Linked DNA regions of Oleidesulfovibrio alaskensis DSM 16109. The protein of the gene in region 2 interacts with the protein of the main gene of each other region in a pairwise test. Links are inferred from orthologs where the notes say so. Each region holds a gene or a part of one and is shown on either strand. Other genes may lie near its edges.

Region 1 (6,156 bases), 320 kb from region 2 along the record:
CTGGCGCGGGCGGAAGCCCGTATGGCCCGCATGCAGCGGCGTACCGGTGCTATAGGGGTGTGGGCGCCTGCCGTGGTGCGCAGCCCTTACCATGAGCATATGGTTGCCGACCCCCGTTACCAGTTCCGGCGGGTTGCGTATGTAGACGGTATCGCACCGGTTATCAGCATTGACTGCTGGCGGCAGACCGGCGGCGTGGACTATGCCGGCAACCCCTACGGATACGGGGTGGATATCTGGTTTTCGCTTTGCGCACACCGTGCGGGTTGGGCGGTGGTGGTGGACAACGGCATTGTTGTGCAGCACGCATATCATTCCACGGCCAGAACAGTGAGCGGTTTTTTAGAGACGGCGGCGCGGGCGGAAAATGAATACCTTACCGCCCGGCTTGGCCCGCAATACAACGAGCTGCTTCAGGATATGAAGCGGCAGTGGACAGACGAGGAGCACCTGTGAAGCAGGATTCGGCCAAGGTTGAACAGCGCATGGAAGAACTGCGCACTTTGCTGGAGTATCACGGTCACCGGTACTACGTGATGGATGAGCCCGAAATATCCGATGCGGAGTACGATGCCCTTTTCAGGGAACTGGTGCGGCTGGAGGAGGAACACCCTGAGCATATCCATCCGGGGTCGCCCACGCATAAGGTTGGCGGGCAGATACTAGACGGACTGAAGCCCCGTGAGCACTCCCTGCGCATGTACAGTCTGGATAACGCATTCGGTATTGAAGAGTTCCGCGAATTTGTCGAGCGCGTTGTCCGGCTGGAACCTGATGCTCCGCTTGAATTCTGGGTTGACCCCAAAATGGACGGGTTGGCCATGGAACTTGTTTATGAAAATGGAGTGTTTTCGCTGGCTGTGACCCGCGGAGACGGCAGCATGGGGGAAGATGTGACCCACACCATGCGCACGGTACGCAATGTCCGCATGCGGCTGAATCCGGAAATTGAAGCACCCGTGCGGCTTGAAGTGCGTGGAGAGGTTATTATCACCCGCGCCGATTTTGAAGCGCTTAATGCGCGGCAGCAGCAGAAGGGGGGCAAACTGTTTGCCAACCCCCGCAATGCCGCCGCAGGCTCTGTTCGCCAGCTGGATTCTTCCGTGGCGGCGGCGCGCCCTCTGCGTTTCATGGCATATGGCGTGGGGCAGGTTGTCTGGGCGGACGGCAGACAGCGCTGGCGGACCCAATATGACATAATGCGGGGACTGCAGGAGCTTGGGTTTGCCGTACCTTCTCAGGGCAGACTGTGCGCTGCGCCTGCAGATGTGGAAGCCGCTTTTACCGAGCTTTCTGCCGCGCGGCATGAACTGCCGTTTGAAATAGACGGCGTAGTCGCCAAGCTGAACGACCTTGACCTGCAGGAGGCTCTGGGGTTTACGGCCAGGGCTCCTCGCTGGGCCATTGCGCTTAAATTTCCCGCGCATCAGGCGCGTACCCGCCTTAAGGACATCAGAATTCAGGTGGGGCGGACCGGTGTGATGACGCCTGTGGCCGAGCTTGAGCCGGTGACTGTGGGCGGGGTGACTGTTTCCAGCGCCACTTTGCATAATGAAGATGAAATACGTGCCAAGGGCCTTATGCTGGGCGATGTTGTCATTGTGCAGCGGGCGGGGGATGTGATTCCCGAAGTGGTACGCGCGGTGCCGGAAGAACGCACCGGAGCTGAACGTGAGTATGTTTTTCCTGCCGTGTGTCCTGTCTGCGGCAGTGCTGCCGTGCGCGGCGAAGGGGAGGCCGCCTGGCGCTGCACCAATATGCAGTGCCCTGCCGTGCGCAAGCAGGCAATCATTCATTTTGTTTCCAAGGCCGGTCTGGACATAGACGGAGTGGGTCGCAAGTGGATTGAGCAGCTGGTGGACAGCGGCAGGGTGGTTTCTCCGGCTGATCTTTTCCGCATTACGCGGGAGGACCTGCTGGGCATGGAGCGCATGGGCGAAAAACTGGCTTCCAATTTTATAGAGGCTTTTGATTCGGCACGTCACGAATCCACGCTCCAGCGTTTCATCTGCGCGCTGGGTATCCGCCATGTGGGTGAACAGACTGCCAGAACGCTTGCCGCCCGTTTCGGCAATATGGACGAACTGATGCGTGCCGATCAGGAGACATTGCAGTCTCTGCGTGATATCGGCGGCGAGGTGGCCGGTTCCATACGAGCTTTTTTTGCCAACGGGCAGAACAGGGAGCTTTTGCAGCAGTTCAAGAATCTTGGTCTGTGGCCCGAGGAGCAGCAGCCTGCAGGTGACAGCACGCCGGTGACACCGCTTGCGGGCAAAAAAATTCTTTTTACCGGTTCGCTGGTGCGTATGACACGCTCTGAAGCCAAAGCTATGGCAGAAAAAGCGGGGGCAGCCGTCATGAGCGGCGTTTCCGCCAGACTTGATATACTTGTGGCCGGAGACAAGCCCGGCAGCAAGCTGGAAAAAGCCCGTTCACTGGGAATAACGGTTCTGACGGAAGATGAATTCATCAGGCAGGCATCAGAGTCTGAAGAAATTTCCGGACAGGCTGCAGATGACTATGAAAACAGTCTGCTGCGCGTGCAGTAGGCGCCAGAGCGAGGAGGACGTCATGAGTGTTTCCGTTATTGTGATGGGTGCCGGCGGGCGTATGGGCACAACCATTACCGGTATGGTGCGTGCTGACGGAGAATGCCGTCTTGCCGGTGTGGTCGAACGCGAAGGCCGCCGTGAAGGACTGGAACATCTGGGCTGTCAGGTGGCCGGAACGCTGGAGGAACTGCTGCCCGGACTGCCCGATGCCGTGGTCATCGATTTTACCGCACCGGAAGCCAGCGTGCATAACGCGCGGGCGTGTGCGCGGCACGGCAGCGGGCTGGTCATCGGCACAACGGGTTTCACCGAAGAGCAGAAAGCCGAACTTGCGGATTGCGCATTGCAGACTCCCGTGTTCTGGGCTCCCAACATGAGTGTGGGGGTTAATGTGCTGCTGAAAATTCTGCCCCAGCTGGTAACGTTGCTGGGCGAACAGTATGATCTGGAAATGGTGGAACTGCACCACAACAAAAAGAAAGACTCTCCCAGCGGGACGGCACTGCGCCTTGCCGAATGTCTGGCGGAAGCCCGGAAATGGGATCTGGACACGGTGGCCAATTATCACCGTGAAGGTATCATCGGAGAACGTCCGCACGAGGAAATAGGCATTCAGACCATTCGCGGCGGAGATGTGGTCGGCGTACACACGGTCTATGCTCTGGGTCCCGGCGAGCGCATCGAAGTGACCCATCAGGCCCATTCGCGTGAAACCTTTGCAGCAGGGGCTATCCGTGCCGCAAAGTGGCTGGCGCAGAACAGACCCGGTAAACTGTATACCATGTCGGACATGCTGTAGATGCGTATCGCTCTGTTACAACTGAACCCCGTGGTGGGTGATCTTGCAGCCAATGCGTCTGCCATTGCCGGTGCGGTGCGAAGCGCCAGTGCAGGGGGTGCCCGGCTGTGCGTGACTTCCGAGCTGGCTTTGTGCGGGTATCCCCCCCGCGATCTTCTGCTGATGGACGAATTTATCTCCGCCTGCCGCGGCCATCTGGACAGGCTGGCGCAGGAGCTTGCGGATTGCTGTCCGGTGCTGGTCGGTGCTCCCGTGGCAGCAGCCGGCGATTATCCCGATACCGTGCGCAATGCGGCAGTGCTGCTGCGTGACGGCGTTGCGGAGGTTGCAGGCTCCAAGGTGCTGCTGCCCACGTATGATGTGTTCGACGAACGCCGGTATTTCACCCCGGGGCACCGGTGCGGTCTGGTCACCGTGGACGGATACCGTGTGGGCGTAAGCATCTGCGAAGATATATGGAATGACAAGGAGTACTGGGGAGAGCACAGACGCTATCCCCATGATCCCGTGGCGGAACTCGCCTCGGAAGGTGTGGACCTCTTGGTGAACCTTTCGGCTTCTCCGTTTTCGCTGGGCAAGCAGGCGCAACGTGAGTCCATGCTGGGTGCCGTGGCGGCGCGTATTGGTGTTCCCGTGGTGTATGTGAATCAGGTCGGCGGTAATGACGATCTGATTTTTGCGGGCAAAAGTATGGTGATGGGCGCCGACGGCACGTTGCTGGCCCGCGCTGCGGGGTTTGTTCCCGAGGTGTTGCTGGCGGATGCCTGCGCCGCGTCGGCCGGTGCTGTCGCACCTGACGCTCCGGAGCCCGAGGCCCAGATATGGCAGGCTCTGGTGCTGGGTACGCGCGACTATGCTGCCAAATGCGGCTTTAAAGGTGCGGTGCTGGGGCTTTCCGGTGGTATTGATTCGGCGTTGGTGGCCTGCATCGCCGCCGAAGCACTGGGGCCGGAAAATGTCCTCGGCGTGATGATGCCTTCTCCGTATTCCAGCAGAGGCAGTGTGGATGATTCGGTTGCACTGGTGCAAAATCTGGGCATACGCTCGCGCGTTGTGCCCATTGAACCGCTGATGCGCTCGTTTGATGCTGCTCTTTCTGAATCTTTTGCAGGGCTGGATGCCGATGTGACAGAAGAAAATATCCAGTCGCGTATCCGTGGCAATATTCTTATGGCCATGTCCAACAAATTCGGCAAAGTGCTGCTGACCACAGGTAACAAGTCCGAGCTGGCCGTGGGGTACTGCACCATTTACGGCGACATGGCAGGTGGGCTCGGCGTGATAGCCGACCTGCCCAAAACCATGGTGTACGCCGTGTGCCGTTGGCTTAACAGCGTCCGCGGTTTTGAAGTGATTCCCCGCGCTGTTCTGGAAAAGGCTCCTTCTGCGGAGCTGCGGCCCGACCAGAAGGACGTAGATTCGCTGCCTGACTATGCCGTTCTGGATGATGTGCTGGAACGGCATATCGTGCGGAAGCAGGGGATGGCCGCCATTGTGGCGGCGGGACACCATCCTGAAACGGTACGCCGCATCATCGGGCTTGTCCGGAGGGCGGAATTCAAACGGCGTCAGGCACCGCCCGGCCTCAAGGTCACTGACAGGGCGTTCGGTTCGGGCTGGCGCATGCCGGTGGCGGCCAGATATGCTTGCTGAGCTTGTGCTGCTTTTATCCCCGCTCCTTTCCGGAGCGGGGTTTTTTATTATTCGGTGCTGAACGGCATGCGCATTTCCATACCGAGCAGGGAAGAATTACATTTTATGCCTGCGGGTGCGGCGGCTCTGCCTGCAACTTTTTGATAGCGGCTTTCTGGCTGTAGAAGGCCGCGCCTTCTCCGGCATCTGTAACCAGCGGGGCTGTAAGCCCGTTGGCCCCCCAGCCGCGGCTGACCCAGCCACCGCGCCGCAACCGCACGGCGGAAGGATGAATAGCGGGATCAAAGCGGACGGTGACCTGCATCTGGCCGCCGGGTGTGCAAAGTAAAGCAGCTTCGCCGTCTGCGATGCCCGCCGCCTGTGCCGCGCAAGGCGCTGCGGCAAGTTCCGGCAGGCCCTGTTGCATCCCGGCAGGAATCTGTGAATGCAGTGTGTTGCGGCTTATGAGGGTCAGCAGGAAAAACGGGTAGTCTCCGGAATCTTCCTTGTCAGGTGAAAGTTCGGCGACACAATGGAACAGGCCATCCTGATGGTCTGTACGCATACCTTCATATGCGATGAACGGGTGTTCGGCGGTGGCGAATCCCTCCTGCCGCAGACGGGAAAGCGTTGTCTGCAGAAGCGGGGAATCAAGCGCGCGACGCAGGCATGTCTCTCTGTCCGGCAGACGCACCGGTTCAGAAAGCCTGCTGCCCAGCTCATCCAGTATGTCAAAGTCGTCGCGGCATTCACCGGGCGGCGGAAACACCGGTGCGCAGTAGTTTATCTGGTTGTGCATGAAGGATCCGACTATTTCTTCCCGTTCCAGCATCAGGCTGCACGGCAGAAGGACGTCTGCCAGTGCGGCTGTATCGTTCATAAATGCATCGAGGACAATAACAAATGCATGCCGGAGAGCCGCTGCTGTGGTGTGTGAATCAGGGCACTGGTTGACGAAATTGATGCCCCTGCACAGTACCAGCTCCACAGGGGGGGCTGCACCGGCAAGCTCCTGCCCTATGCGCGGCAGACTCAACCTGCGCGAAGGTTCCGGAAGATCCTGCATCCACTGGCGGTTGAAGTTCCGTGACGACGATATGTTGTAGAAAACACCGGCGCCGTTTTTTCCTATATGGCCGCTTATCATGGCAAGGGCATTTATGTGCCTGACGT
Region 2 (6,267 bases):
GCGCGAAGAAACCAGCAGTGTCCGTTCTCTCATGGGGGCTTCGGCATAGCGCGCTATGAACTCGCGCAGCAGCAGCCAGAAACTTTCCATGGCCGGACCTACCCCTTTTTCCGCCATAAGCTCCTGCGGCCGGGCATCCAGCACGCCCCGCAGCGAACCGAACCGCCCGAGCAGCCGCTTGGCAAGCGGCTTGGTGTCCTGCCTGCGCAGTACCATACCCAGAATCAGTTCCAGAATTTCATAGTCGGCCAGCTGGGTGGAGTCTTTTTTCAGCTTCTCGCGTAGGCGCTGCCGATGACCATGATAATGTGGTTCGTTGACCATAATAAGCAGTTACCCGCCGGTGGCAAGGCTGTAAAGCCGCTTTACAGTGTAAAAAAGGGTGATTTGCGTCTGAAAAAGAGAAAAATCCTGCGACAGGAAGGAAACATGGCGGAAAAATACCGTCATGATGGCCATGCTATGGCCTGCGGGGTGCAAAAAGCGCCAGCAGGCCACCGATAAGGGCTTCCATGGCCTGATCGGGAGAGCGCTCACCCGACTTTATGCCTTTTTCCGCCTCCAGTGCCAGATCCCACATACGCATGATTCCGCGGTACCGCAGCTGCTGCGCCGTGCGGGTTTTGGACTGGAGCACCGCCGCGGGCAGGCGGACGGATTCGCCGGAGAGCAGTTGCCACATCATGCGGGCTTCGCGCTGCAGCATGCCCAGAAACTGAAAGACGAGACCGTCGTTGGCGGAACTGCTGCCCATGACTTTGCGCCATACTTTGTCGTGCTGGGTGCCGGACTGAACAGCCCGTATGAATCCGAAAATATCCAGATCGGCCGCATGGTCGCCCAGTGCCGATGTATCGGCGCTTATGACACCGTCGGCTCCTCCCGCCAGAGCCAGTTTTTCCAGTTCGTTCCGGGCTGCGGTGGCATCGGCGGGCAGGGCGGCGCATATGGCCGGCAGAGCGCCGGGAGCAAAGCGTACCCCGCGTTTCTGCGCCCAGGCCGAAGCAAATCCCTGCAGGCTGCGTTCGTCCAGACCGGGCGATTCCCAAATCCAGCCCTGTCCGGCGGCGAACTTCCAGCAGGCTGTTTTTTGTACGGCAGCCGGCACTTTTGCCTTGCCGCGCTCAAAAGCAACCTCCAGACAGATGAACGCCCATGACGTGGGCGATGCCTGCCGCAGTGACTCGCTGAGCTTCTTCCAGTCCGCGGCGGCAAGGTTCTGGGCATTGCGGACAACCAGTGCCTTGGGAGTGGCAAATAGCCCCTGCAGGGTCAGGTGTTCCCAGAACGAAGCGGCCAGTCCCTCGTCGCCCCAGTAGACGTGACGTTCCCATGCACCGTGCGAAGAGGAGTGTGCCGCAAGCTGTCCTTCGATACGGTCGCGCAGAAGCTGCCCGTCGGGACATACGATGAAACTGAATCCGTCTTTTGCCATGGTTGCGGGTAGTGCCTGTTTGCTGGTTGGTGGTTGAAAAACGCCCGGAGAGCCTATCGGTCTCCGGGCGTTATATACGATGGCTGTATGAAGGGTCTAGAAGCTGTGTCGCATTCTGTCCACCACATACTGCGTGGCTTTGCGCACCGCGGAGTAAGCGGCCTGCTGGTCTGTGCCGGAAAACGTCCGGTAGGTTTCGCTGACGGAGGTGAAGCCGGAATCCCAGACAACGGTGTTGGTGTTGTCGTCATACACGGCAGCCTTCAGCGAAACCGATGCGCTGAACAGACGGTCGGAATCATCCGTATCTGTGGCGCGTCCGGTCACTGTGATTTTATCCACAATGACAGCTATGGAGTAGTCCGTTCTGCCGTTGTCTTTCCATGTGGCCATGTGCCTGTTGGTTATCTCGTCGCGCATTTCAGCGCGGATGACGGCACCGACCCACGGAAACAGCGAGGGGTTGACCACTTCGCGTATGCGGATGGTGGCCTGCGGTCCGCCGAACACGGAAGGTTCGTCCGCGGCCAGCCGGTAGCCGCCGCAGCCCTGCAGCGCAAAAAGCACACAGGCCAGCACGGCGCACAGTACCGCTGTGCGTATGGCGGACGCGCCGCGCGTACGGGCGCGTATGTTGTCAGCTTGCGACGACATTGACCATTTTCCCCGGGATGACAATTACCTTGCGGACGGTGAGTCCTTCGGTATGGCGTACCACGTTGGCTTCTGCAAGAGCAAGCTTTTCAAGCTCTTCCTTGCCGGTGCCTGCGGGTACGGTCATTTTGGAACGCAGCTTGCCGTTGACTGAAACCGGAATGACCACCTCGTCCCTGAGCAGGGCGTCTTCGTCGTATCGGGGCCACGGTCTTGCGGTAAGCATGTCCTTGTGGCCCAGCTGTTCCCACAGTTCTTCGCACAGATGCGGGGTGATGGGCGCCAGCATGGCCAGCACTGACGACACTGCCGAGCCTAGCACTCTGCGGCCTTTTTCGTCGGCACCCAGTTCGTCGCGGGTAAGATACAGCGCGTTGACCAGTTCCATCACGGCAGAAATAGCGGTGTTGAACTGGAATCTGTTCTGAATGTCGGCACCGGCTTTTTTGACGGTGGCGTGTTCCTTCTGCCGGATATCCTTTGCGGCCGCGCCGGTGCAGTCATCGCTGCTGCTGGAGCAGGGGGCCATGGGCGCCATGCCCGCAGGCAGGTCTTCCACCAGCCGCCACACGCGGTTTACAAACCGGCTTGCGCCTTCGATGCCGGAGTCGGACCAGTCGAAGTCACGTTCGGGCGGTGCCGCGAAAAGGCAGAACAGGCGGACGGTGTCGGCACCGTAGCGGCTGATCATTTCAGTGGGATCAACCACATTGCCCTTTGACTTTGACATCTTGGCGCCGTCCATCAGCACCATGCCCTGCGTCAGCAGGTTGGCGAAAGGTTCGTCAAGGTCCATGTAGCCGCAGTCGCGCAGTGCCTTGATAAAGAAACGCGCATACAGCAGGTGCAGAATGGCGTGTTCCACGCCGCCTATGTACTGGTCCACGGGCAGCCAGTACTTGAGTGCCTGCGCATCAAAGGGGGCTTCATTGTCACCGGCCGACGTGTAGCGCGCAAAATACCATGAGGACTCCACGAAGGTGTCCATGGTGTCGGTTTCGCGCCGTGCTTTTTCTCCGCATGCAGGGCACCGGCATTCGTAGAATTCCGGAGTTTCGCCCAGCGGCGAGCGGCCGTCGGAACGGGTCTTTATGTCCAGCGGCAGACGGACGGGCAGGTTTTCTGCTTTTTCGGGCACAATGCCGCATTTTTCGCAGTAGACCACGGGAATGGGCGCACCCCAGTAACGCTGGCGCGAGATATTCCAGTCACGCAGGCGGTAGTTGACGGTGCGTTTGCCTTTGCCGTTGGCTTCAAGCCATTCGGCTATTTGGGTTTTGCCTTCTTCGTTGGGCAGCCCGCTGAACTGGCCCGACCCGACCATGGTTCCCTGACCGGTATAGGCGGTTTCCATGGTTGCAGGTGTCAGTTCCGCGCCTTCGGGCTGGATGACAACTTCCATCGGCAGGTCGTATTTACGGGCGAATTCAAAGTCGCGCTCGTCATGCGCGGGCACGGCCATGACGGCGCCCGTGCCGTATTCGGCCAGTACAAAGTTGGCCACATAGATGGGCATTCTGCGTCCGCTGAGCGGATTGATGCAGTATGCGCCCGTGAACACGCCTTCTTTTTCCAGCGTGTCTGCGGTGCGTTCAATGCGGTCCATGTTGCGTATACGCGTGACAAAAGCCCTGACAGTCTCTTCCTGCCCGGTGCCGGTGATGAGTTTTTCCACCAGCGGATGTTCAGGAGCAATGCTCATGAATGTGGAACCGAACACCGTATCGGGGCGGGTGGTGAAAACCTTGACGGTTTCATCGCTGCCATCCACGGCAAATTCGATTTCGGCACCTACGGATTTGCCTATCCAGTTGTGCTGCATGGTCAGTACGCGGTCGGGCCATCCGCCGGTCAGTTTTTCAAGGTCGGCCAGCAGTTCTTCGGCGTAGGAGGTGATTCTGAGGAACCACTGCGCCAGATCACGTTGTTCGACCACTGAATCACAACGCCAGCACAGCCCGTCTATGACCTGCTCGTTGGCCAGTACCGTGTTGCATTTTGGGCACCAGTTCTGCGGTGCCTTTTTGCGGTATATCAGGCCTTTTTCCATGAATTTGAGGAAAAACAGCTGTTCCCAGCGGTAGTATTCCGCATCACAGGTGGCCAGTTCGCGGCGCCAGTCGTACGAATAGCCCAGCCTTTTAAGCTGGCTGCGCATATTGTCGATATTGGAGTATGTCCATTTGGCGGGGTGCGTGTCGTGCTTGATGGCGGCGTTTTCGGCAGGCAGTCCGAAAGCGTCCCAGCCCATGGGGTGTAGCACGTTGAAGCCCTGCATGCGCTTGAAGCGGGCGACCACGTCGCCTATGGAGTAGTTGCGGACGTGCCCCATGTGGATGTTGCCCGAAGGATAGGGAAACATCTCAAGCACGTAGTATTTGGGCTTGTCGGAGCCGTGCTCGCTGCGGAACATCTCCTTTTCTTCCCAAATATGCTGCCACTTCTCTTCAATGGCCTGAGGATTGTACTTCATAGCCGTGCTATTCCTTATGTATAGTCGTTGAGCGGTAAGAGTTCAGAATCAGTACTTGCACGTGATGGTGCCTGCTTCCAGCGCCTTGGCTGCCGCATCCAGTATGCCGTTGATGAAGTTGCGCGACTTGTCGTCGCCGAACTGCTTTGAAAGCTCTATGCCTTCGTTGATGGCCACTTTGGGCGGTACGTCGGCGCGGTAGAGCATTTCATATACGGCAAGGCGCAGGATGGTCAGTTCTATTTTGCCGATGCGCTCCACGCGCCAGTTCTGGGCAAAACGGGTGATGATCTCGTCCAGCGCTTTCTGATTGGTCCATGTGCCTTCGATAAGTTCCCAGGCAAACCCCACGGGGTGCGCTTCGCCTCCGCGGTCGCTCACGTCGGGCGATGCACAGTAGGCTTCCTGCAGCTGGGCCAGATCCTTGGCGGGCGAAAAGTTAAGCCCGTAAAGAACCTGAAAAGCAAGCGCCCGCGAAGAGCGCCGCGATGAATTGTTACCTTTTGCGGCCATGTGTTACAGCTGCTCCAGTACTCGGATCGTTTCAAGAACGGCGGAAGCAGCTTCCACGCCTTTGTTTCCGCCCTTGGAACCGGCGCGCTCGATGGCCTGTTCCAGCGTGTCGGTGGTCAGCAGGCCGAATCCCACGGGTACGCCGGATTCCAGCGCAACCTGTGCAAGGCCTTTGGTGGCTTCGTTGGCCACAAAATCAAAGTGCGGAGTGGCACCGCGGATGACGGCACCCAGAGCGATCACGCCGTCGTATTTGCCGGAGGCGGCCAGCTTTTTGGCGGCCACGGGCATTTCGAATGCGCCGGGCAGACGGATGAGGGTCATGTCTTCGCGGCTGCCGCCGCAGCGGGTCAGGTAGTCGACGGCGCCGCCAACCAGACGGTCAACGACAAAGTCATTGAAGCGGGTGGCGATGATGGCGAACTTCAGCCCCTTGGCGTCGAACTGGCCTTCGATGGTTTTCAGGTGCATCATGGTAAAAAGTCTCCTGATGGCGGCGCGGGGGCCGCGTGGCAAAGTGGAATATGCAGGTCGCACCCCGTGCCGGAACACGGGGTGCGCATCATCAACAAATTGAGGGGGCGGCCGGCGCCCCGGCTGTTACTGTTCCTGCCCTTCGTCGGAAAGATGCAGCATATGCCCCATCTTTTCCTTTTTGGTGCGCAGGTAATTTTCGTTAAATTCGCAGGCATGCATTTCGATGGGAACACGTTCGACCACCTGAATGCCGTAGCCTTCTATGCCCACGATTTTTTTCGGGTTGTTGGTCATCATGCGCATTTTGCGCACGCCCAGATCCACAAGAATCTGTGCGCCGATGCCGTAGTCGCGCAGGTCGGCCTTGAAACCCAGCTTGTGGTTGGCTTCCACGGTATCGTAGCCCTGATCCTGCAGCGCATAAGCCTTGATCTTGTTGGCCAGTCCGATGCCGCGGCCTTCCTGACGCATATACAGCACAACGCCTGCGCCTTCGGCTGCCACGGTGCACATGGCGGCTGCCAGCTGATCGCCGCAGTCGCAGCGCAGCGATCCCAGCACATCGCCGGTGAGGCATTCGGAGTGCACGCGCACAAGCACGGCGTCCTGATTTTTTATGTCGCCTTTGACCATGGCAAGGTGGGTTTCGTCACCGTGGTCGTTTTCGTAGGCGATAACAGTGAAGTCACCGTATTTGGTAGGCATTTTAGCTTCT

What was found.
Region 1: the proteins of leuS (region 2) and ligA interact in binary tests that used the Escherichia coli proteins (3 or more experiments, as listed by UniProt). The link is inferred for Oleidesulfovibrio alaskensis DSM 16109 from one-to-one orthologs.

Annotation. Positions count from the first base shown.
Region 1 is NZ_AXWQ01000004.1:96,955-103,110, reverse strand. Bases 62-3,017 are described here. They hold ligA (NAD-dependent DNA ligase LigA), read left to right. Parts: upstream 62-485; coding sequence 486-2,549; downstream 2,550-3,017. Other genes in these bases: dapB (4-hydroxy-tetrahydrodipicolinate reductase), read left to right, coding at 2,572-3,017; H586_RS0100505 (glycosyltransferase family 2 protein), read left to right, coding at 62-456. In the rest of the region: more of H586_RS0100505, read left to right, coding at 1-61; more of dapB, read left to right, coding at 3,018-3,351; H586_RS0100490 (NAD+ synthase), read left to right, coding at 3,352-5,004; H586_RS0100485 (molybdopterin-dependent oxidoreductase), read right to left, coding at 5,108-6,156. UniProt on the Escherichia coli protein: DNA ligase that catalyzes the formation of phosphodiester linkages between 5'-phosphoryl and 3'-hydroxyl groups in double-stranded DNA using NAD as a coenzyme and as the energy source for the reaction.
Region 2 is NZ_AXWQ01000004.1:417,102-423,368, reverse strand. Bases 1,818-4,884 are described here. They hold leuS (leucine--tRNA ligase), read right to left. Parts: upstream 4,563-4,884; coding sequence 2,073-4,562; downstream 1,818-2,072. Other genes in these bases: nusB (transcription antitermination factor NusB), read right to left, coding at 4,611-4,884; lptE (LPS assembly lipoprotein LptE), read right to left, coding at 1,818-2,089. Also shown: RadC family protein, read right to left, coding at 1-324; H586_RS0102200 (DNA polymerase III subunit delta), read right to left, coding at 461-1,435; more of lptE, read right to left, coding at 1,532-1,817; more of nusB, read right to left, coding at 4,885-5,075; ribH (6,7-dimethyl-8-ribityllumazine synthase), read right to left, coding at 5,079-5,549; H586_RS0102175 (bifunctional 3,4-dihydroxy-2-butanone-4-phosphate synthase/GTP cyclohydrolase II), read right to left, coding at 5,676-6,267.